2 regions of the Shimia isoporae genome follow, and region 1 is predicted to be linked to the other one. Evidence: riboswitches for the same ligand, from Rfam matches in the RefSeq annotation. Region 1 holds a riboswitch; the other holds the start of a gene.
What was found. A riboswitch is a leader RNA that binds a small molecule or an ion and turns the genes downstream of it on or off. The one in region 1 is predicted to bind cobalamin.
Positions count from the first base shown of each region.

Region 2: it holds a riboswitch for cobalamin, as region 1 does, so the genes downstream of both, BXY66_RS15460 (CbtB domain-containing protein) here and BXY66_RS11035 (DUF1636 family protein) in region 1, are expected to answer to the same signal.

Region 1 is NZ_SMGR01000001.1:2,244,903-2,256,425, reverse strand. Features, by position in the region: gene cobI (precorrin-2 C(20)-methyltransferase) at 1-262, opposite strand, end outside; gene BXY66_RS11055 (precorrin-8X methylmutase) at 259-888, opposite strand; gene cobG (precorrin-3B synthase) at 888-2,033, opposite strand; gene cobN (cobaltochelatase subunit CobN) at 2,030-5,320, opposite strand; gene cobW (cobalamin biosynthesis protein CobW) at 5,327-6,364, opposite strand; gene BXY66_RS11035 (DUF1636 family protein) at 6,361-6,744, opposite strand; cobalamin riboswitch at 6,823-7,034, opposite strand; gene cobO (cob(I)yrinic acid a,c-diamide adenosyltransferase) at 7,076-7,693, shown strand; gene BXY66_RS11025 (Lin0512 family protein) at 7,693-8,040, shown strand; gene BXY66_RS11020 (Lin0512 family protein) at 8,037-8,381, shown strand; gene BXY66_RS11015 (cobyric acid synthase) at 8,398-9,831, shown strand; gene BXY66_RS11010 (GlxA family transcriptional regulator) at 9,870-10,847, opposite strand; gene bcoG (3-dehydrocarnitine:acetyl-CoA trimethylamine transferase BcoG) at 10,921-11,523, shown strand, end outside.
Region 2 is NZ_SMGR01000003.1:223,204-234,726, reverse strand. Features, by position in the region: gene BXY66_RS15490 (NAD(P)H-quinone oxidoreductase) at 1-232, shown strand, start outside; gene BXY66_RS15485 (FadR/GntR family transcriptional regulator) at 290-1,057, opposite strand; gene BXY66_RS15480 (hypothetical protein) at 1,213-1,566, shown strand; gene BXY66_RS15475 (GNAT family N-acetyltransferase) at 1,563-2,021, opposite strand; gene BXY66_RS15470 (DUF1636 family protein) at 2,104-2,454, shown strand; gene BXY66_RS15465 (CbtA family protein) at 2,531-3,220, opposite strand; gene BXY66_RS15460 (CbtB domain-containing protein) at 3,240-3,410, opposite strand; cobalamin riboswitch at 3,454-3,652, opposite strand; gene smc (chromosome segregation protein SMC) at 3,890-7,345, shown strand; gene BXY66_RS15450 (hypothetical protein) at 7,419-7,769, shown strand; gene BXY66_RS15445 (lytic murein transglycosylase) at 7,773-8,942, opposite strand; gene cbiB (adenosylcobinamide-phosphate synthase CbiB) at 9,006-9,914, opposite strand; gene BXY66_RS15435 (threonine-phosphate decarboxylase) at 9,911-10,870, opposite strand; gene BXY66_RS15430 (glutathione S-transferase family protein) at 10,938-11,523, opposite strand, start outside.

The DNA.
Region 1 (11,523 bases):
CCTCGTAGAATGTCGACAAGGCTTGGTTGTAGCGTGGATCAGATAGTGGAATTTCTGTTGTGACCGGGTATTCCATCGGAAACTCGATCACCGTGTCGGGCAGTATGCCCTCCACAATCTGGCGGGCCTGCCCTTTGCGTCCGGCTTTGCGGAAAAACGCCACGTGTTTTGCACTCTTCAAAAGGCGATGGGCGCGAACACTCATCAAGTCGGGATCGCCTGGTCCGAGCCCGACACCGTGGATTGTTCCAGTCGTACTCATTCCTTTCGGCTCGCGATGGCGTTGATTGCAGCAACGGTCATTGCAGAACCACCGAGCCGGCCCTCCACAATCATGCAGGGTACAGGCTGGTCGGCCCAAAGGGCGTCCTTGCTTTCCATGGCTCCAACAAATCCCACCGGACAACCGATTATCGCCGCCGGCCGCGGGCAGTCGGGGTCTTCCAGCATGTTCAGGAGGTGAAACAGTGCTGTCGGCGCGTTGCCGATGGCGACGATGGCGCCGCCAAGTCTATCGCGCCAATGCTCCAGAGCGGCCGCGGAGCGTGTGTTGCCAATTTTCGCGGCGAGTTCGTAGATTCCGTCGGCGTGAAGGGTGCAGATCACTTCGTTATCCGCGGGCAGGCGAGGGCGGGTGACGCCTTCGCTGACCATGCGGGCGTCGCAAAAGATCGGAGCGCCATTCTCCATCGCGGTACGTGATGCAGCCACCATGCCAGGCGTGAATTTAACGTGATTTTCCAAGCCGACCATACCGGCAGCATGAATCATGCGCACCACAACTTGTTCCTCGTCACTGTCAAACCGATCCAAGTCCGCTTCGCGCCGGATGGTGGCAAAGCTTTCGTCGTAGATCGCCTGACCGTTTTTTTCGTATTCGTATGGCATCAAAGCTCTCCCAAAGCGTCGATGAGGGTGTCAGGCGCTAGGCCGGTTCGGGTGGGGTGATCCCATGGGGTGCCGTTCTGGACAAGGTCAAACCTGCCGTCACGTCCAACAAGAGTGGTTGCGCAAACCCTCGGACGCGCGCAGCCCTTGGCGCAGCCCGAGACATGCAGTGCAGTGGTTTTGTGTCGTGCAAGCTGTCTCGCCACAGATCTGGTTTCGACGCTTGCTGAAGTGCAAAAAGGGGTACCGGGACATGCATCAATTGTCAGGAGCGGATCGTCTGCGTCACAGATGAACTCTGACGTCTGGGTTACGTCGGTGCCTTCGAGTAAAAACATGCGCCATGGCGTAACGCGCATCGCTGTGGCTCTTGTTGCCTCGGAAAGATGCATCAACGATTTTGCGGAAATCTGACCAAAGGCGACACCAAAAACAGCTCCAAGTTCTGATGGGCCGGGGACAATTGGCGAAGCATTCGATGCCGGAAGTACCGCTTGCCATTCCGCCGGCATTTGCGTGAGCGAAACATGGCGCGCCATACGGCGATTTTCAGATCCACCCGTCGCCACGAACCATTCGGCCATTTCCAACGTGCTGTCCACGGCAGAATCTACAGTAACCAGACGTCCTCTTGAGGCCCCGTCAGCTCGGAGCATCAATGACCCGTCGGCGGTGCGTTCAATTCGGAAGTCAGCGGAGCTGCGGGCGAATACTGGCGACGGACCTGTGTCGATTGCAAAGCCCATTTTGGCTGGCAGTTCCGGAAACTCAGCCAGGCGTTGCATCAAGTCCAGAGCAATTCTGTGCGCGGCATCGTTTACGCGCCACATCGGTGGAATCAGAAAATTTCTACGGGCTTCCAGATCCGGTTCGTCGGGCAAAAGGCCCAGATCGTCGAGACGTTGCAGGACGCGTTCGTGGTCGGTTTCTGTCACGCCACGGATTTGAAGGTTTGCCCGACTGGTCAGGTCGATCAAACCCGAGCCGAGCTCCAGAGCGATCTCACAAAGTCCAAAGACTTGCTGTTGGCTCAGGCGCGCCATCACGGGGCGGACGCGAACGACCAAACCGTCGCCGGACATCATTGGCGTGAAGGCGCCCGGGCACCAGCCTTTGGCAAGGGAACGGTCTGGTTCCGATGTCATGACGCATTCTCCAAATCAGCAAGAATGGAGTTCCGGCGTGTGATCCAAAGACCTGCTTCATGCAAGGCGGCGAAACGGTCTCGCATTGCAGCGAGGGCCCGAGGGTTCTCACGTTCTAGGAACGCGACGATCTCGGCACTGCCGAGAGTCGCATCATGGTAGGCGTCAAAAAGCTGGGGCGGAACCGCTCCTGCAAGATTTGCAAATGCCGCCATGTGATCGAGGGTGGCAGCAATTTCCGCGCCACCCCGGAAGCGGTGACGCATCATGCCGGCCAACCATTCCGGATTAGTTGCTCTGGCGTGCACAACTCGCGCGATTTCTTCGGTCAGGCTGCGAGCTCGTGGATTTGCGGGGTTGGTGTTGTCCACATGATAAAGGTTAGCGCTTCCACCGGTGATCGCCTGCGCGGCGGCAAAGCCTGCCTCGTGGGCAGCGTAGTCACTGGCGATCAATACGTCGGTCTCCGGTAAGTCCTGCAGATGCACAAAGCTGTCGGCTGCTCCTACCAAAGCTCGAATACCTTCAGCATCCTTAGTGATTTCGCCGGTGTCCAACGCGTAGGAGGAGGCATCCAGCCAAGCTTCGCCAGCTGCCTTGCGACCCTCTTCGGAGTAGTTCTCGATCTCGTGCCCTATGCCTAGGCCATAGCTGCCTGGCGCGGGGCCATAAACGCGTGGGGCCGTGACGCGGCCAGCGAACGGGTTCCAGTCGGTGGCTTCATCGCGTTCGGCCAAGGCTTTGACCGCTTGTCCGAAGAGTGTGGAAAGCGTGGGGAATACATCGCGGAACAATCCGGACACGCGCAAAGTCACGTCAATTCGGGGACGCTCCATAAGCGCGATTGGCAATATTTCCACCCCTGACACGCGCTCAGAGCCTTGGTCCCACACGGGTTTGGCGCCCAAAAGGTGCAAGGCCATCGCAAACTCTTCGCCGGCTGTTCGCATCGTGGCAGAACCCCAAAGATCTACGATGAGGTTTTTGGGATAGTCACCTTCTTCCTGAAGATGGCGACGGACGAGTTCCTCGGCGAGTTTCACGCCTTGGGCATATGCCGAGCGGGACGGGACCGATCTTGGGTCAGTTGTGTAAAGGTTGCGACCAGTGGGCAGAACGTCCTGCCGACCACGATAGGGCGAGCCTGAAGGACCGGCTTCAATGCGTTTACCGCTCAATGCGCGCAGCAGCGCGTGACGTTCGGCGCTGGCTGAAGGTACAGCATCAAAACCACCAGGGTGTTCCGGGGCACGTCCGAAAATATGCAGGCCATCGCCGAACTGGCTTTCTTTGATGTCGCAAACAAACGTGTCAATCCGAGTGATTGCCTCTGCCAGAGAAGTGGCGTCGTCCAATCCCAACTCAGCTTGAAGGCCGAGCGCTTCAGCTTCCTCGCGAATGTCGGCTTGCAATCGATCTCGGCGCTTCGGATCAAGTCCGTCTGCATTGGAAAACTCGTCGAGCAAAGTTTCCAGGCGCGCGAACCTTTCCGGTGTCGCAGACGTTTTTAACGGCGGCGGAACATGCCCCAAAGTGAGCGCGTTAATGCGCCGTTTGGCCTGAGCGGCCTCTCCGGGGTCGTTGACGATGAAGGGGTATATTACAGGAAGGTCGCCAATCAGCGCTTCTGGCCAACACTCGCCCGACAGTGCGACGGACTTTCCCGGAAGCCATTCAAGGGTTCCATGGGCGCCGATGTGAACCAGAGCATCGATTTCAAGTTCCTGCCGTATCCAGAGGTAGAAGGCTACATAGCTGTGGCGGGGGACGCGTGAGAGGTCGTGGTATTCGTCCTCGCGCAGTTGATCAGATCCGCGCTCTGGTTGAAGTGCAATCAAGGCATTTCCGCTCTGAACCGCGTGAAAATGGAACGCTCCCGCGGAAAAACGTGGGTCATTTTCTGGTGCCCCCCACGCGCTCTCAAGAGCCTTCGCTAGGGAGGGCGGTAACACTTCCAGTGCCTTTTGATAGTCTGTCAAAGACCAAGCAAGGGTTTCTTCAAGCAGGCGATTTTCGAGGTTTGCAGACTTTTCTGGATCAAGCTGAAATCCGGCTTGCGACAGGTCTTCAAGAATAGCGTCTACGCTCGCTAGCGGATCGAGACCAACCGCATGGGCCATATTCCAGTCTTTGCCCGGGTACGTGCTCAGAACACACGCGATCTGTTTGTCCTCGTTTTCCTGTTTTCCGAGCCGCACCCAGCGCTCGACCTTGCTTACGATGGCCGAAACGCGATCAGGGACGGCGCGATGGGCAAAGCGTGAATATTCTAGCGCTGCGTCTTTTTTACCTGGCTCCTTGAATGAGCTGACACCGGCAAACAGGCGGCCGTCTACTTCAGGCAGAACCACGTGCATTGCAAGATCCGCTGGAGCAAGACCGCGTTCGGCTTCTGCCCATGCTTTTTTCCGCGACGTCGAGAGGGCAACCTGAAAAACCGGAGCATCCGTTGCATCCAGCGGGGATGTCCCATCATCCCCCTTGCCGGAAAAGGAAGTAGCGTTCACGATTGCCACTGGTGAGAGCGCGCTAAGGGTTTGGGCAAGCCATTGCGCTGATTCAGGTACCTTCAGAGAGGGCGCAAACAGCCCCACAACGTCAAAGCCACGCGCCTTGAACTCTGCAAACATTGCTTCGATCGGGGCAGTGTCCGCAGCGCTTACGTATGCTCTGTAAAAGGTTATGGCGACCAGCGGTTTGTTTGGGCTCCGATCCGCGAGTGGATCGGTGAGCCCGTTCTCAGGTGTCCAGCCACCATGGTTGGGCAAAGCCTTGGAACCTGGCACGGGACGTGCATAGAGCCCTGCCGCGAGCGCCAATTGCGCCAATGCGGCCTGCGCGGCAATCGCGCCGCCGGTGTCACAAAGGTGCGTCAGGCGGTGAAGCGTCGAGGCGGGTAGGGTGGAGACTTCGTCCAACCGCTCATCAGGCCGACCGTCCGCTGGCAACACTGCCAGCGCGATGCCTTTTTTCTCGCACAAAGCCTGCACCTGCTGAATGCCGTACTGCCAATACGAAATTCCACCGATCAGGCGGATCAGGATAGCTTTGGCGCCTGACAGCGTTTGTTCAACATAAGTGTCGACTGACAGAGGATGTTTCAGCGCCGTCAGATTTGCCAGCCTGAGGGTGGGAAGATCTCCTTTCGCCCGGTGCCAGCCTGCCGCGAAAGCACCAAGGTCACTGTCAGAAAAGGACAGCACCACCAAATCGGCCGGGGACTGGCCCAGGTCAATCGGGGTTTCAGCCTCGTCAAGGCCATGGCTTTCGCGAAAGACGACGTGCATGGTAGCTTAGTCTAGCAGAGCGGCGCGGATCGCATCGACATTTACGTCATCATGTTCGGCAATCACGACCATCCGCCCCTGTCGGCCTTCTTCGGGCTTCCACGGGCGGTCGAATTGATGACGCACGCGCGCACCAACCGCCTGAACCAGAAGACGCATCGGTTTGCCTTCAACCGCTGCATAGCCTTTGACTCGCAGTATGTTGAGATCTTTGGCCATTTTCTCGATTTTTGCAGCAAATGCTCCCGGATCGGATTGCTCTGGAACCTCGATTACAACACTTTCAAAGTCGTCGTGCTCGTGATCGTGATGGCCATCATGGTGAGAGGGGCGGGCATCCATGTCGTCCTCTGCCGCCGCCTCCAGCCCCAGAACCACGCGTGGATCAACATCCCCTTCGGCTACCTCAACCACTGGCAGCGGACGCGGAGCTTCGGACAGAACGATTTCCTTGGCCTTCGCGACTCCTTCCGGACCCGCAAGGTCCGGTTTTGTAAGCAAAACGATGTCTGCGCAGCTGATCTGGTCCTCGAAGACCTCTGACAAAGGCGTTTCGTGATCCAGGCCTTCGTCGGCTTCGCGCTGGGCGTCGACTGCAGCCACATTTGGTGCGAAGCGGCCGTCGGCAACCGCCTCGGCATCGGCCAATGCGATAACGCCATCAACCGTGATCTTGGAGCGAATGTCTGGCCAGTCAAACGCCTTGAGCAAAGGTTTTGGCAATGCGAGGCCGGACGTTTCAATCAGAATATGCTCCGGACGCGGGTCCAGCTTCATCAGTGCTTCGATTGTTGGAATGAAGTCATCCGCCACTGTGCAGCAGATACAACCGTTTGCGAGTTCCATGATGTTTTCGGCCGGGCAGTCCGGAATGGCACAGGATTTGAGAATTTCTCCGTCCACACCTACATCGCCGAATTCGTTTACAATAACGGCAAGGCGCTTGCCTTGCGGCTTCTGCATCAGATTGCGCACAAGGGTCGTTTTGCCGGAACCGAGAAACCCGGTGATGACGGTGACTGGCAGTTTTTCAAGGGTGCTCATTCGGGAATCTCCAGTGGGGGGATGCGTGCGATGCAGTTTTTGCGGAAATGGGTGGAACGGTCGCGCCACGGGACAAGCCCGTTCGTGGTCGCCGCATATTTTGAGACGCCTTCAGCCACAAGTTCGGCATCATCTGCGCCCGTGAAATTGCCGTAGACATAAGTCCATCGGTCATCACCACCGCGGATGGTGACAGAGCAGCCATGGTCGCAATTGGAGAAACACTCAACGCCTTTTAGAGTGACGTTCTCCGGTAAGTCAGCCGCGCTGAGCGCTTCAAAAAGTTGTGTTCCGGGGCGAGGGCCTTCGACGTCGGTCGGCATACCTGCACGGCATTTGATGCAGACAAGCAGTTCGACAGGCGCGTTTGCGTCAGCCATTTGTTTCGGTCCCTTAGCAGGGACGGGGAAAGCGCGGGAAGCCTGTGGACAGCCCGACACCGGAAACACCCCGTCCGGTTCATGTCTTTTTGGCTGGCAGGTCTCCCGGCTTGCGGATTCAGGCTTTCGCCTTCGGTCTGCCTGCCTTCCCGGGCTATGCCCAGTGGCGTGCGGCGGACCTCTCCGGTCACGGTCGCGGGGGCGGCTGCTTTTGGGGGTTGATCTCGGCCCCCTTTCGCATTCCCTTTTCACCTGCTCTAAGAACAGGAACCAGCGTCCACCCGAATGGGCAATGATGCGGGCAGAGTCAAGCACGAACGGAGGGTTACCAATGGCCGAGGCCGAAGACCAGAACGAACGCCACAAGGCAAAAATGGCGAAAATCAAGGCGGCTCGCGACAGGATGATGGCTACGAAGACCGAGGAAAAAGGTCTGATCATCGTGCACACTGGCCCCGGTAAGGGTAAATCCTCGTCGGGATTCGGCATGATCATGCGTTGCATCGCTCATGATATGCCGGTTGCCGTGGTCCAGTTTATTAAGGGTGCGATGGCCACTGGCGAACGGGCTTTTCTTGAAGAGCACTTTCCAAAAGAAGTGAAATTTCACGTTTCAGGAGAGGGGTTTACCTGGGAGACGCAGGACCGAGAGCGTGACATTGCCAAGGCTGAGGCTGGTTGGGAGTTGGCTAAAGAGCTTATCCGTGATCCCTCAAACAAGTTTGTGATGCTCGATGAAATCAACATCGCATTGCGCAACGATTATCTGGATATCGACGACGTGGTGGATTTTTTGCTCAGCGAAAAGCCGGAGATGACACACGTTCTGTGCACGGGACGTAACGCAAAGCCAGAATTGATTGAGGCCGCAGATTTGGTGACGGAAATGACGTTGCTGAAACATCCGTTCAGAGATGGAATAAAGGCGCAGGCTGGGGTGGAGTTCTGATGCCCAGAAAACGTTTGCTTACTGAATTTGGTATGGGCTCATCTCTACGCCGTCAGGACTATACCGAAGCCGCGTCGCGGGCTGTGAAGGATGCGCTGTGGCATAATTCGATCAATCTTGCCGAGCTGTTCGGGAAAGACAAATCCGAAATGTTCATAACCGTAGAGGTGGCGGTTCAGCAGCCTGAGAACGTTGAAACTGATGTCATAGCGGCAATCTTTCCCTACGGACAAGTCACTGTAAAACCTGTCAAGGGAGGCTTGGACGTCCCGCGCCCGGATGGCAACCCAACTGTGATCGCCAATGTTGCGATTTCGGTGGCGCTTGATGTGGAGGTCGCAGCATGAGTGATCAGCGTTTCATCATTGAAATGGGCATGGGCAACGACCAATACGGTCAGGATTACACCAAGGCTGCAGGCCGCGCGATCGAGGACGCGATCCGCCATTCCTCTATTCCGATGTTTGCTGCCTTGGGCAAAGACCCCAAGGAAATGCGAGTGCAGGTGACCGTAGGTGTGCAGGAGCCAGAGAAGGTTGATTGCGACGCTTTGGTTGCGCATCTCCCACGCGGTCGGGCGGAGGTTAAAGCCGTGTTCGGCGGCATGAATGTGACCAATCCCGACGACGGCAATGTGCTGGTGATCGCCTCGGCAGCGGTCGAGGCGTTTTTGCCCAAGCAGGTGTGACGTGACAAAAGCGGTTATGATCCAGGGCACGGGCTCCAATGTCGGCAAGTCGATGCTCGTCGCAGGGCTGTGTCGTGCGGCACGGAAGCGAGGGCTGTCGGTGGCGCCTTTCAAGCCGCAGAACATGTCTAACAATGCGGCCGTGACTTCGGATGGTGGCGAGATTGGCCGTGCGCAGGCTTTGCAGGCGCTCGCCTGCGGTAAGCCCCTTGTCGTGGATATGAACCCAGTACTGTTAAAGCCTGAAACGGATGTGGGGTCGCAGGTCGTCGTTCAGGGAAAACGTCTGACCACTGTGAAGGCGCGTGAATACAGCAAGCTCAAGCCGCAATTGATGAAAGCGGTGCTCGAGAGTTTTAACCGTCTGAAATCTCAGAATGATCTGGTCATTGTGGAAGGGGCCGGCAGCCCGGCAGAGGTGAATTTACGGCAGGGCGATATCGCCAACATGGGCTTCGCGCAAGCCGCCGATGTACCCGTAATTCTGGCCGGAGACATAGACCGCGGCGGCGTGATTGCGCAGATCGTGGGTACTCAGGCGGTGATTTCGGAGGAAGACGCTGCTCTGGTGGCGGGCTTTCTGATCAACAAATTTCGAGGCGATCCGAGTTTGTTTGATGGCGGGTATCAACTCATAAAAGACACGACCGGTTGGCCTGGTTTCGGTGTGCTGCCGTATTTTGGTGAAGCTTGGAAACTACCTGCGGAAGATGCGCTGGACATTAAAAACGCAGAACGGAGCGGCGGGTTGAAAGTGGTTTGTCTGGGTTTGTCGCGGATTGCAAACTTCGACGATCTGGACCCTTTGGCACAAGAGCCCGGCGTGTCGCTCAAGATGTTGCGAGCCGGAGAGCCGGTCCCCGGAGATGCAAACGTGGTTATCATTCCGGGAAGCAAGTCAACGCGAGGTGACCTGGCGTTTCTGAAGGCTCAAGGATGGGATATTGATCTTGCCGCTCATTTGCGGCGTGGAGGGCATGTTCTCGGTATTTGTGGCGGATATCAAATGCTTGGCAAATGGGTGCGCGATCCGGAGGGCATCGAAGGCCCTGCTGGAGACACCGAAGGGCTCGGACTGTTGGATGTGGATACAGTGATGACACCCGACAAACGCCTAACTGAAACGCAGGCGGAGCATGTTGCCTCGGGTCAGGCCTTTCGCGGGTACGAAATACACATTGGGCGAACCGACGGGCCGGATTGTTCGCGGCCTTTCGCTCGGGTTGATGGCCGTGATGAGGGGGCAGTTGGGCTGGATGGCCGTGTCAGCGGGAGTTACCTGCACGGGATGTTCCGTGATGACGGGTTCCGTCGCGCATGGCTTAGGGCGCTTGGGGCTCAGGCCGGAAACGAAGGTTACGATGCGACGGTCGAAGCTGTTCTGGATAAATTGGCGGAACACATAGAAGCTCATGTTGACGTCGAAAACTTGCTGGCAGCCGCGCGGTAAAGTGTCATTCAGTGGTATTTTCACGTAATTTGAAAGACTTAACTGCCTTGTGACCGCAGGGAGCGAACAGACTGGCCATGGGCCTCCTTGAAGGCGCGTGCAAAACTCGCCGGGGAGATAAAGCCTGTCGCTAGCGCAATATCTCGAACTGGATAAGACGTGTCTTGAGCAAGTCGCAGGGCTTCCTCAAGGCGCATTTGTAAGTACGTCGCTTTGGGGGAGAGACCAAGGTGTGTTTGAAACCGCAACTCAAGTGCTCGGACGCTGAGCCCGGCGTGGGCCGCGATATCTGGGATGGGGAGCGGTTCGGAAATAGTCGCCTCCATGCGCTCCAGCGCGCGGGCCAACCTTGGGTTGCGCCGGACTTTGCGCGGCGTGGACGTCAACGGCTGGCTTCCGGCCGGTAGTGGGTCATATAGAAATGCGCTGCCGACCCGTTGTGCGAGTGTTTTGCCAAAGCGCGTTCCTATAAGGTATAGCATCATGTCAATGCACGGTGCTGCGCCTCCTGAGGTCGCAAACCGGCCCGATATGCAAAAGCGGTCCCTGCGGGTGTTTACGTTCGGAAATCGCGTAGCAAACTCCTCCAGATCCTCCCAATGAGTGGTGGCGATTTGCCCGTCGAGCAAGCCTGCACGTGCCAAGAGCCAGGGGCCGCCGTCGATCGCAGCAATGCTCGTTCCCTGACCTGCAATGCGCCGCAGAGAGGACAAAAGCGCTGGTGTGGCATGATCTTCAAGACGAAAACCTGCGACAACCAGCAGCAGGTCGCATGAGGTCAACTTGGCGATGGCCGGACCATTTATGTTCAAGCCGCTCGTGAGCGAGGCTGGCGTGCCAGTTGCCGTGAAAAACTGCCAGTCAAACAGCGGTTTTCCTGCCCTGCGATTTGCGGCCCGCATCGGATCAACGGCGGCTGCAAAGCTCAAGGTGTTGCAATCATCCAGCACAAGTATTGCGGTTGTGAGAGGCCTTGGATTTGGATGGAAAACGCCGTTTTCTTCGTATTTTGACATATAAAATTCGTATTACGAAAAGTCTGGTTGCTCAAGCGAGTTAGGCTAGGGCAAAGCAAAAAGGGGAATCGCCATGCCTTTGGAAATGAACCGTGAGGTCTTTATCACCTGCGCCGTAACCGGATCGGGGGGCACACAGGATCGTAGTCCGCATGTACCACGGTCGCCTGAGCAAATTGCAAACAGTGCGATCGCTGCGGCCAAGGCTGGCGCGGCGGTGGTGCATTGTCACGTGCGTGATCCGGAGACCGGCGCGCCGAGCCGCGATCTGGGACTGTATCGGGAAGTCACGGACCGCATTCGCGACAGCGAGACGGACGTGGTGCTGAACCTGACCGCGGGCATGGGGGGCGACATCGTGTTTGGGGGCGTCGAAAGCCCGCTGCCGCCTGTCGCGGGAACCGACATGGTCGGGGCGACCGAGCGCGTGGCACATGTTGCCGAATGCTTGCCGGAGATCTGTACCCTGGACTGCGGTACAATGAATTTTGCCGAAGCAGATTACGTTATGACCAACACGCCGGGTATGTTGCGTGAGATGGGAAAAATGATGACGGATCTTGGGGTTAAGCCCGAGATTGAAGCATTTGACACTGGCCATTTGTGGTTTGCCAAGCAGTTGGTAAAGGAAGGCATCCTCGAAGCCGATGCACTTGTTCAACTGTGTATGGGCGTG
Region 2 (11,523 bases), on a different contig from region 1:
GCAGGTGATGATGCGCCGTTTGACGATTACGGGCAGCACCTTGCGCCCGCAAAGTGATCTGGCCAAAGCCCGCATCGCCGAGAGTCTGGCGGAGAATGTCTGGCCCTTGCTGGATGCGGGGCGCGTTGCCCCGGTTATGGACAGCGAATTTACACTTGATGAAGCCGTGCAGGCACATCAGCGGATGGAAAGCAGCGGCCACATCGGCAAGATCGTGATGAAAGTGGGCTGAGGGCTCAGACGGTCACTGTCGCCCTAACCGGATGCCAACTGCGGCCGCTGGGCGAACTCAACGGGTCGCTTCGTGTTCGAAACGCTGTTTGGCGATGGATTCGTTGTGGAGAAATTTCTGGTGGTCCGAGAGAGCGACCTCCACGAAATTCAGGTGCGCCTCAACGGCCGCCCGGGCGGCTTCGGGGTCGCGGGACTGAAGCGCAGCGTTGATGGCGCGATGCTGCTCCAGAAGTTCATGGCGAGTTGTGCGCTGACGGAACATAATCGTGCGGTTGTAAAAAACCCCCTCGCGCAGAAGCTGGTACATCGACCGCATCATATGCAGCATGATCACATTGTGGCTGGCTTCGATAATGGCGAGGTGAAAATCGGCATCAAGACGCGCCTCGTCAGCCGGATTGCGTTTGGGATGAGCGGCTTCCATCTTGTCAAAGACGGCCTGAATTACCTGCAGATCAGTGTCCGAAGCCAGCTTTGCCGCGCGTTCGGCAGCGAGTCCTTCCATATCACGGCGGAAAGAGATGTAGTCGAACACGGCCTCGTCATGGGCGGCGAAAAGCTGCACCAAAGAATCTGAAAACGCGCTGCCAAGAACGTCGGCGACGAAGATGCCGGCACCGGCTTTGGAAGCAAGCAAGCCTTTGTCCTGAAGCGTGGAAATAGCCTCACGCAGGCTCGGTCTGGAGACACCAAGCCGTTCGCTGAGCTCGCGTTCCGCAGGGAGCCTTTCGCCCGGTCGCAGGATGCCGCGCAAGATCAGGAGTTCGATCTGGCGGACAACTGAGGTGGAGAGTTTTTCAGGCTGGACCTTCTGGAACGGCATCGGCATCTCATGTGAAAAAAAGTGGTCAAAAGATTTGACCACAGGCGGGGTGGCGGCGCAAGGCATCCTCGGGCGGTAAGAGTTCGTTAACCTTGAATTGGCACGCTCGAGCCATGCGTTTGTGGATTGTTTTTGTTTTTGTGTCGGCGTGCAATATGCCGAGTCCCCACTACCACGGTGTCGAGGTGACTCGGGTGTCGGTGGATGGCAGCACCTTCGATGTCCGTCAAAAGGGGCGTTTGGCCGAAGCGATCCGCGTAAACGTCCAATACGCGCCGCGCCTTGGTAGGGTGGCGCGGCGTGCTGAACTCGCGATGGAAGTGATCACTGGCTGCGACGTCATCGAAATTCGGGGCGACGCGGCCAAAGTCACCGGCATATTGGATTGTGCAGCGGACGATGGTCCGCCGCCGGTATTGAGTTACCTGAAGGAACAAGACTGTGACGTAGTGGACATCTTCGTTCCGTCAGGCGGCGCGACGGCCTATCTTGAACCGGATTGCAGCTAGGCCAGCGTTTTCGTCATGAAGATCGAAGCGTCGCTTTCTTCGTAGTCTCCAAAGGGCCCGCAATCCGTGAAACCGTGTGCATGATAGAGGCTATGCGCCTGTGTCAGGGTGTCTCCGGTTTCCAGCTTCAGCACTGTAAGCCCTTGCGTTCGCGCCTCCTGGTCTAGGGTGTGCATCAATTTGTGAGCGATGCCTTTGCCCCGTGCATTGGGATCGACAAACATGGATTTGATCTCGCCGTAGTCGCCCTTGTTGGCCAAAGCCGCACAGCCGAGAGTTGTTTCGCCTTCCTTGGCGACAAAAAAGCGGATCGTGTCGACACAAAGTTCGTCGATCGACAGGAAATGGTTGTCTTCGGCAGAGAAGAGCGACTGCATCAAGGCATGGCTGGCCTGCAAAAGGCGGGTCGCCTGCGGGTCACGCGGGTTGCCGGGAACGACGCGAATGTCAGTCATGAATTTCCTCCTCTGGTCTTGCGCGCCAATTTGTGGCATCGCTTTGCCTCTGTCCAGCATCGCCCATTGGAATGACCGCGCCGTGACACATACAGTTTTCGTTTGCGACACCTGTTGCTCAGAAAATGAGCATCCCTCCGGAGGCGCGTTTGCCGCCAAGCTACGCGAGGCGGCGCAGACAAATCCGGCTCTCGGCGATGTCGCTATCAGAACCGTAAGTTGTTTGAACGTTTGTTCGGAGCCTGTGGCGATAGCACTTCGGGCTCCGGAGAAGACGGCCTATCTGTTTGCGGGAATCGAGCCGGACTCCGATCTTGCCGATACACTGGCGTTGATTGGGCTTTATGTGGAAGCGGCGGATGGAGACATACCCGATGCACGACCGGCCGGACGATTGCGGTTTTGCCTAAAGGGGCGCGTCCCCGCGCTTTGACCTTGTCATGCCGATGCGGCTTCTGCGTCCACATCGAGCGGGTCAGGAGGAAGCCCTGCCACCTCCTGACGATGGTTTATTCCGCTTCGCCTTGCTTGAGGAAGAAGGCGCAGAAATAGCCGAGAGTTACCCAGCCTACGGCGGCAAATCCCAAGCTCTGGGTGGCAAATTCCGCGGAAAGTTCAGGTGGCGCAACGCCCCAGAACGTGTCCAGATGCGGTGCCCCGACGAACTGCGGCGCAAGAATAACCAAGAGACCCACCGCGTGCATCAGTAGGCTGCGGCCGAACGCGATCAGGGCCAGCCCGACCGCGGTCGCGAGGATGGTGCTGATCCACCAAACCTGGCGCGGGCCCAGCTCTGCTGCTGGCGTGCCGGGAAGCTCTGGCGGTAAGCCGATTGCAGGGGCGAGCTGCACAGCAATAAAGCCTGCAAGTCCCCAGATGATGCCATTCTGAGCGGTGATTTCCGTGCCACGGCGTTCGCGAGCGAAGGCCATCGCCGCCACCATTAGCAAGCCGTAGCCAGTGTAGGTCACGAGGTTGAAGCCGATGGTCATGAGGTGACGACCGGTTTCTCCGCCAAGGCCGGGCGCGCCCCTGTCGGAACTTGGCGTACCGTCAGCATGGAAATGCAGGCGCGCGCCGGATTCGTAGAGCTCGCCTTCCAGCAGAAGCGGGATGACAAAAAAGAACTGTAGCAGAGCGGCAATCAGCCCTGCTATCAGGCCAGCGAACACAGCGCTGGACAACAGATTTTTGGTCATTGGTCCGTGCGGCGTGCGCTTAGTGGCAGGGGAATGCCATTGCGTGACGCTGGTCGTGTGCTGCATCGTGCAGGACAGTTGCCTGTGCCATGCCCGAAACGGTCAGCAGGCCGAGGCCAACCACCAGAGTGAAAGCAAATGCCAGCGTGTTGGAACCTGTTGCGGCGATAGTCGCGGTCTTGGTTGTCATAGTCTTTTCTCCTTTCCCGTCACACCCGACGGGCGTCCAAGAGGGTTTCACTGTCTGCACGGCCGGTCTCCTGGCTCGTGGGTCAACGCGGTGCATTCCCTTCCCGGAGTTGGCCTCCAGTGGTTTTGAACGCGCGCTCGCCACTTACAGTCGCGGGGGCGGCTGAGGCTTTGGAAAAGTCCGTTCCTCATTCCCGAGTCACTGCGCAAGCGTAGCAACATACCGTGCCCGCCCTGTTTGGCGGCTTTTTGCCTGTGGGGTCAAGGCTGTTTCCGACATTGTTGAGGGCACAAGCGGCGGGGTGCCGCGGCGTTTCGTTGGGTTTTCAGCCAATATCTTGTGGATAACTCGGGCGCATCGGCCACATCGTGTGGTTAAGCGTTGACTCAAGCGCTTGGGCCTTTGCAGACTTGGAAAACTGCGGGAATCACGCGGGCAGACCAGAAAACAAAGGCACTCAGACAGGGACCAACGCCGCTTTGCGCTTTTCGAAACTCAGACTGACCGGCTTTAAAAGCTTTGTCGATCCGACCGATTTGATTATCGCGGATGGTCTGACGGGTGTGGTTGGGCCGAACGGATGCGGCAAGTCCAACCTGCTTGAAGCGCTGCGCTGGGTTATGGGGGAAAACCGCCCCAAAGCAATGCGCGGCGGCGGCATGGAAGATGTGATTTTTGCCGGTGCTGCGACCCGTCCTGCGCGCAATTTTGCGGAAGTCAGCCTGCAAATCGACAATTCCGAACGGCTCGCGCCAGCCGGGTTCAATGATGACGACGCGTTGGAAATCATTCGTCGCATCACCCGTGATGTCGGATCCGCATACAAGGTGAACACCAAGGATGTTCGGGCGCGCGATGTGCAGATGCTGTTTGCAGACGCGTCGACAGGTGCGCATTCACCAGCACTCGTGCGGCAGGGTCAAATCGCCGAACTTATCAACTCCAAGCCCAAGGCGCGTCGACGGATTCTTGAAGAGGCCGCGGGTATCTCGGGTCTTTACCAGCGTCGCCACGAGGCTGAGTTAAAACTCAAGGGTGCGGAAACCAATCTGGCGCGTGTCGATGATGTCATAGAACAATTGGGCAACCAGTTGGGGCAACTGGCGCGGCAAGCGCGTCAGGCGGCTCGCTATCGGGCGATTGGCGAAGAATTGCGCCAATCCGAAGGCATGCTGCTTTACCGCCGGTGGCGCGAGGCTGATGAAGCCCGCGCGGCGGCTGACGACGAACTCAAAACCCGCACCACGCAGGCAGCGCAGGCCGAAGGTCTGAGCCGCGTGGCTGCAAAGGAGCGGCAGGCAAAAGATGATGCTCTGCCGCCTTTGCGTGAGGAAGAAGCCATTGCAGCGGCTGTTTTGCAGCGACTGCAGGTCCAGCGTGACAGCCTGAATGATCAGGAAGCCCACGCGCTGCAAATCATCGAAACGCTCAAGAACCGCATTCTGCAACTGGGGCGCGACATGGAGCGCGAGGCGGGCCTGAACCGCGACGCAGGAGAAACCATCGAGCGCCTCGAATGGGAACAGAAAGAACTGGCGAAGGCCAGCGAGGGGCAGGCCGAAAAACTCGAGGCGGCCCAGGACGAGGCCCGCGAGGCGGCATCGGTTTTGCAGGAACGTGAGAGCGAACTGGCTGAAATGACAGAAGATGTGGCGCGACTTGCGGCGCGGCACCAGTCGGCGCACCGTTTGCTCGAGGACACACAAAAAACGCAGGCCAAGAACGAGGCCGAAGCGGCCAAAGCGCGTGACGCCGTGAGCGAGTCAAAGGAAGCGCTGGAACGGGCGGCTGAGGGGCTTGAAGAGGCGCGGGAAAGCGAAGCCGAAGCCATCGATGCCGCACAGGACGCCGAGGAACGTCTTGCCGAAGTCGAGGAAGAGCGCGCGGAAACACAAGCGCGAGAGGCTGACGCCCGCGCGGAACGCTCGGAGGCCGAAGGCGAGCTGAATGCGCTGCGCGCAGAGACAACGGCGCTGGCGAAACTGGTCGAACGTGACACTGCCGAAGGTGGCCAAATTCTGGATCGCCTTCAGGTGCAACAGGGCTTTGAGAAAGCGCTGGGCGCGGCTATGGCTGATGATCTTCGGGCGCCTGAAGTCGAGGAAGACGGGCCCTCGGGCTGGTATGTGTTGCCACAGTATCATGAGGTGCAGCCCTTGCCCGCTGGCGTGACGTCGCTGGTTGAGCATGTGTCTGTGCCCGAGGTTCTGGAACGTCGTATGAGCCAGATCGGCTTGGTGGCCACCGAAGATGCCATCCAGTTGCAGCCTTTGCTTAAGCCCGGTCAGCGCCTTGTGTCGCTTGAGGGTGACCTTTGGCGGTGGGACGGATACCGCGCCTGGGCCGAAGATGCACCGAGCGCGGCGGCACTGCGCCTGCAGCAGTTGAACCGCCTTGAGGAGTTGAAACAGGCCATGGCAGCAGCCACGGCGCGGGCTGATGGCGCGGTGCAAGCGCATGAAACGTTGCAATCGCGTTTGCAGGAGTTGGCGCAGGTCGATCAGGCCGCACGAGAGGCGCGCCGGTCTGCGGATCGCGCTGTGGCCGACGCAAACCGTGCCTTGAGCCGCGCGGAAGCGGACCGCAACCTTGCGGAAGGCAGGCTTGAATCTCTGGGCCTTGCGGTGACGCGGCACGAGGAAGAGGCCATGGCGGCGCGGGCCCAGTTGCAGGAAGCGGAGCGCGCTTTGGCGGATTTGGGCGATCTTGACGCCGCGCGAGCCGAGGTAGAAGACATCAAGATGACCGTCGAAGCGGCACGGATCATGATGATGTCGCGGCGGTCGTCACATGACGAGTTGCGCCGTGAAGGCGAGGCGCGCCTGAAGCGCTCTCAGGAAGTCACCAAAGAGATTAGCGGTTGGCGCCACCGCCTTGAAACTGCCGAAAAGCGGATGAACGAACTGGCCGAGCGTAAGGACGCCAGCGAAGAGGAGCTGATCGACGCAGGCGCCGCACCTGAAGAAATTGCCGCCAAGCGCGAAGAGTTGTCCGAGGCGATCGATCAGGCCGAGGAACGCCGTAGATCGGCTGCCGATGTCCTCGCTGAAGCGGAGACAGCATCGCGGCAGGCAGAGCACGCATCGCGTGAGGCTGAGCGCCTGGCTGGTGAGGCGCGTGAAGCGCGGGCGAGAAGCGAAGCGAGGGCGGATGCGGCACGGGAAACTGTTGCTTATGCCGCCGAACGGATCATGGAAGATCAGGAAGTTTCTCCTGAGGAGTTGCTTGAACGGCTGGATGTCGATCCGGACAACATGCCGGACGCAACGCAGGTTGAAGCCGATGTGAACCGCCTGAAGCGTCAACGCGATGCGCTGGGCGCCGTGAACCTGCGGGCAGAGGAAGACGCTAAGGAAGTCCAGGAAGAGTTCGACACCCTGACCGGTGAAAAAACCGATCTGGAGGAAGCGATCGCCACTTTGCGAAACGGGATCGCCAGCCTGAACAAGGAAGGGCGCGAGCGTCTGCTGACTGCCTTTGAACAAGTGAACAGCAACTTTGGCTTGCTGTTCCGCCACCTGTTTGGCGGGGGCGAGGCGAACCTCGTTCTGGTGGAAAGCGACGACCCTCTTGAGGCCGGTCTGGAAATCATGTGTCAGCCTCCGGGCAAAAAGCTGTCGACCCTATCGCTGTTGTCCGGTGGGGAGCAGACGCTGACAGCAATGGCGCTGATCTTTGCAGTGTTCCTCGCCAATCCGGCGCCGATCTGTGTGCTGGACGAGGTTGATGCGCCGCTGGACGATGCCAACGTGACGCGGTTCTGTGACTTGCTGGACGAGATGTGCCGCCGCACCAACACGCGCTTCCTGATCATCACCCACCACGCGGTAACGATGGCGCGGATGGACCGGCTGTTCGGTGTGACGATGGCTGAGCAGGGCGTGAGCCAGCTTGTGAGCGTCGATCTGAAGGCGGCAGAGACACTTGTGGCCTGACCTGCCGTTCACTGCAACGTGACACCTGCGAGAGCAATTGCGCCCTTATGCTGACCACAAACAGGAGGTTGCCATGCGCTCGCTATTCGCCGTTCTTGCCCTCGTAGCCACACCCGTCGCCGCGCAGGACTGGAAAACCCAACCGGGGGATCAGGCATTTGACGCGGAGTCATTGAATGCGCGTTTGTCTGGGCAGACGCTCACGTTCTACGACGATGGAAAATCGGTTTTCGATAGCAACGGTCAATACCAGTATGTCTATGGCGGTGGGGGAACCTGGTATGGCCATTGGGTTGTTGCCGAGAACTCGACTGTCTGCGTGACTTTTGTCACCGGCGTCGAGCGATGTGACCGTTACGTCGAAAATGACGGTCGCCTTGTGGTTCAGACGGCGGACGGGATGCGGTTTCCCATCCGCCAGTGAAGCTCACAGCTTGTTCAGCAATTCCGTAGTTGGCCAGGCGTCCGCCGGAAGGCCCAGACGTTTCTGCTCGGCTTGAACCGCGCGGCGCGTGAGCTTGCCAAGGATCCCATCGACTTTGCCGACATCATGCCCGCGGGCCTTCAGCTTTTTCTGGAGCGCTTTCATCTGGTTGCCCGAAAGACCGGGATCGGCGTTGCCCATATTGTATCGTGGAGCGCCCTCTAGGCGGGTGGCAAAATAGGCGGCGGTGGTCACATAAACGAAGCTTTTGTTCCACTCGAAATATACGTGAAAGTTCGGATAGGCGAGGAAAGCCGGTCCGTTGCGGCCTTGCGGAAGGAGAAGCGAAGCCGGCAGGTTTGCCAGCTTTCCAGAGCGGGGCTTTACGCCCATTTTGGCCCACTCGCGGGCGTTTAGAGTCGTGTCCAGACCGGATTTGGACCAGTCCAGGTTGGACGGAACCGTGACTTCCTGTAGCCACGGTTCTCCTTTGCGCCAGCCGAGATGGCTCAGCATCTTGCCGCCGGACATCAGCGCATCCTGCGCCGAGGTTTTCAAACGTACCTTGCCGTCGCCATCGCCGTCCACGCCATTTTCGATGATGTCGGCTGGCAGCATTTGGACCATGCCGATCTCGCCTGCCCATGCGCCCGTGGTTTTGGTCGGGCTGAAATCGCCGCGTGTGTACAGCTCCAGTGCAGCAAAGACTTGCGGGCGGAACAGAGCGGGGCGGCGACAATCATGTGACAGCGTCACCAGCGAGTTGAGCGTGTTGAAATTGCCCTGAAACGAGCCGTAGTCGGTTTCAAAGGCCCAGAAAGCCAACAACACACCGCGCGACACGCCGTATTGTTTTTCGATGCGCTTAAAGGTGTTGTTGTATTGTTTGGACTTGGCCTGCCCAACGTTGATGCGGTTCTGACTGATCAGTCTCTGGGAGAATTCCAGAAAGGGTTTTTGAAAGACCCCCTGCGAACGGTCCGCTTTGATTGTTGCAGGGTCCTGACGGGCAGAGGCGAAAAACTTGTCGACTGTAGATTTGGAATACCCTTTGGCCATGGCCTCCTTTTTGAGACCATTGACGAAGCTGCCGAACGAGCCGCCGCAGGGCACTTCGGCCATCGCAGTGCTGGCGCTTAGGATGAGGGCGGAGAGTGCGGTAGGGAAACGCATGAGTGAAAATACCTCTTAATCTGTCAATCCGAGCCTATCAGGCCTGCGTCACAGAGCAATGGCTCAAAGGAGAGCGATTGCCAGTACGGTTGCAAGTGCCAGCGCCCATGCGCGCCATAGCGCACCACATGCGAGATCAATGTCATCGGCGGAAAGACTGCGCCGGCCGTGCGCATTCACAAATGGGAATTCCCGCATTTCGCCGTCATAGGCGCGTGGGCCTGCAATGGCGATGCCGAGCGCGCGTGCCATTGCGGATTCCGGCCAGCCCGCGTTGGGGGACCGGTGCAATCTGGCGTCAGAAGCGATTGCCGGCCAGTCGGACATGACGCGGTGCGTTACACCAATCAAGGCTGCGGTCAGGCGTGCCGGAATCCAGTTGAGCAAGTCGTCAAGCTTGGCTGCTGCTTTGCCGAACTGTTCGTAGCGTGGATTGCGATAGCCGATCATGCTGTCTGCGGTGTTGATGGCTTTGTAGACAAGCAGGCCCGGGAGACCCGCGACCAGAAACCAGAAGGCAGGCGCAATCACTCCGTCACTGAGATTCTCGGCAGCGCTTTCGATTGCGGAGCGGGAAACGGCGCTCTCGTCCATAGCGGCTGTATCGCGGCTTACGATCATGGCAACGGCGCGCTTGCCGTCACCCAAGGAGACCCGCAACGCATCGCCAACCGCCTGCACATGATCCACGAGCGAACGCTGGGCCAGCAGAATCGCGGCGAGCAGCAGCTCGGGCAACCAGCCAAACGCGGAGATGAATGCACCAAGAGCCCAACTTCCAACGGCCAGCGCCGCGGTCAGCAGAAGGCCTTTGGCAAAACGGTTGTCACCCGCATTCAACCTCTGTTCAGCTTTGCCGATCAGGCGCCCGATCAGCACCGCAGGATGCGGTGTGCGGTCCCACAGCGCCTTGGGCTCTCCCAACAAGGCGTCCAGAAGCATGGCCAGAAACAATACTGCGGCGTGGCTCATAGCGCGGCCTCCAACTGGTCCCAGCGGTCTGGCGCGGGAAGTCCCAGTCGCAAGTAGGTTCGGGAATAGGGGAAAATGCGTGACCAGACATGGTCCTGTGCAAGGCGGTGCTGCCATGTGGCGGCGTCGTCGACCTCGTAAAGCCGGAACAGAGTCGTTCCGCCCGCGAGTGTTGCTCCTTTGCTGGTGAGCAAAGCGTCAAGTCGGCCGGCGTCGTCTTTCAATCGTGCGCGGGTTCTTTCAGCCCATGCGAAGTCGCCCAGCGCCATTGCGCCAACACGCAGCGCGGGCCCTGACACGGCCCATGGGCCAGTCAGATCGGAGAGTTTTGCGATCAGGACGGGATCACCGATTGCAAAGCCCAGTCGCGCGCCTGCCAGACCCCAGAACTTGCCGAAGCTCTTGAGGACAATTCGACCGTTACTGGCGGCGTTCGCGATAAGCGTTTTGTCCGGCGTCACGTCGCAGAAGCTTTCGTCGATCACGGTGAGGGGAGCCGTCAGGTCCTCAAGGTTCCAAAGTCTGCCGGTCGGGTTGTTGGGGTGCACGAGCACCCGGGCCGTTGGGTTGACGCCGGAAATCTTCCAGCCCTGCGACGCGAACGCAGCAGCGTGTTCGTTGTAGGTCGGCTTTGGAATATCGACCCGCGCCGAAGGGGCCAGCGCCGGTATTCTCGCAATCAGTGCGGAAGCGCCGGGCGCGGCCAGAATGGCGGCGTCATCCGGCACGTTCCAGAAAGCGCGGGCGGCGTCTATGAGTGCAGTCTGTGCGGCCTTGTCCGGCAAGTCGGCCCAGTCGGCGCCGGTCAATTCCGGTAGCGGATAAGGCACAGGATTTATGCCGGTGGACAGGTCGAGCCAGTCCTCACGCGTTCCACCGTATTGGGTCACAGCCGCGTCGATGCCGCCGCCATGATCGCGGGGAGGCGAGTTATCGGATTGCGCCTGTGCCAACATCGGAAAATCCTTTGCCTATCTGCTCTCGCGGATAGGCGATTTTCCGATGGCTTGGCAAGCGGCCTTTCTAGCCGCGACCGTGTGGCGCGTCGTAGTCGATCACCGGATTGATGGGCACAATGCGATGCGGATTGATGCTTTCGTGGCTGTAGTGATAGTGGCGCACGATGTGCTCCATGTTCACAGTCTCGCGCACGCCCGGCACCTGATAAAGCTCCCGCGTATAGGCCCAGAGATTGGGGTAATCCATCAAACGCCGGCGATTGCATTTGAAATGCAGATGATAGACGGGATCAAAACGGATCAATGTGGTGAACAGCCGCCAGTCCGCCTCGGTCAGTGCGTCGCCCATGAGATAGCGCTGATGTGACAGACGCTCTTCGAGCCAGTCGAGCGTGTCGAAAAGCGGGTGAACGGCTGCGTCATAGGCTTCTTGCGTGGTGGCAAATCCGGATTTGTAGACACCGTTGTTCAGGGTGTCGTAAATTCGGGCGTTGACCTCTTCGATTTCGTCACGGTGGCCTTCGGGCCAATAGTCGTCTGTGTTGCCCGTGATGCCATCAAAGGCGCTGTTGAACATGCGGATGATCTCGGCGCTTTCGTTGCTTACGATCGTTTCGCGCTGTTTGTCCCAAAGGATCGGCACCGTCACC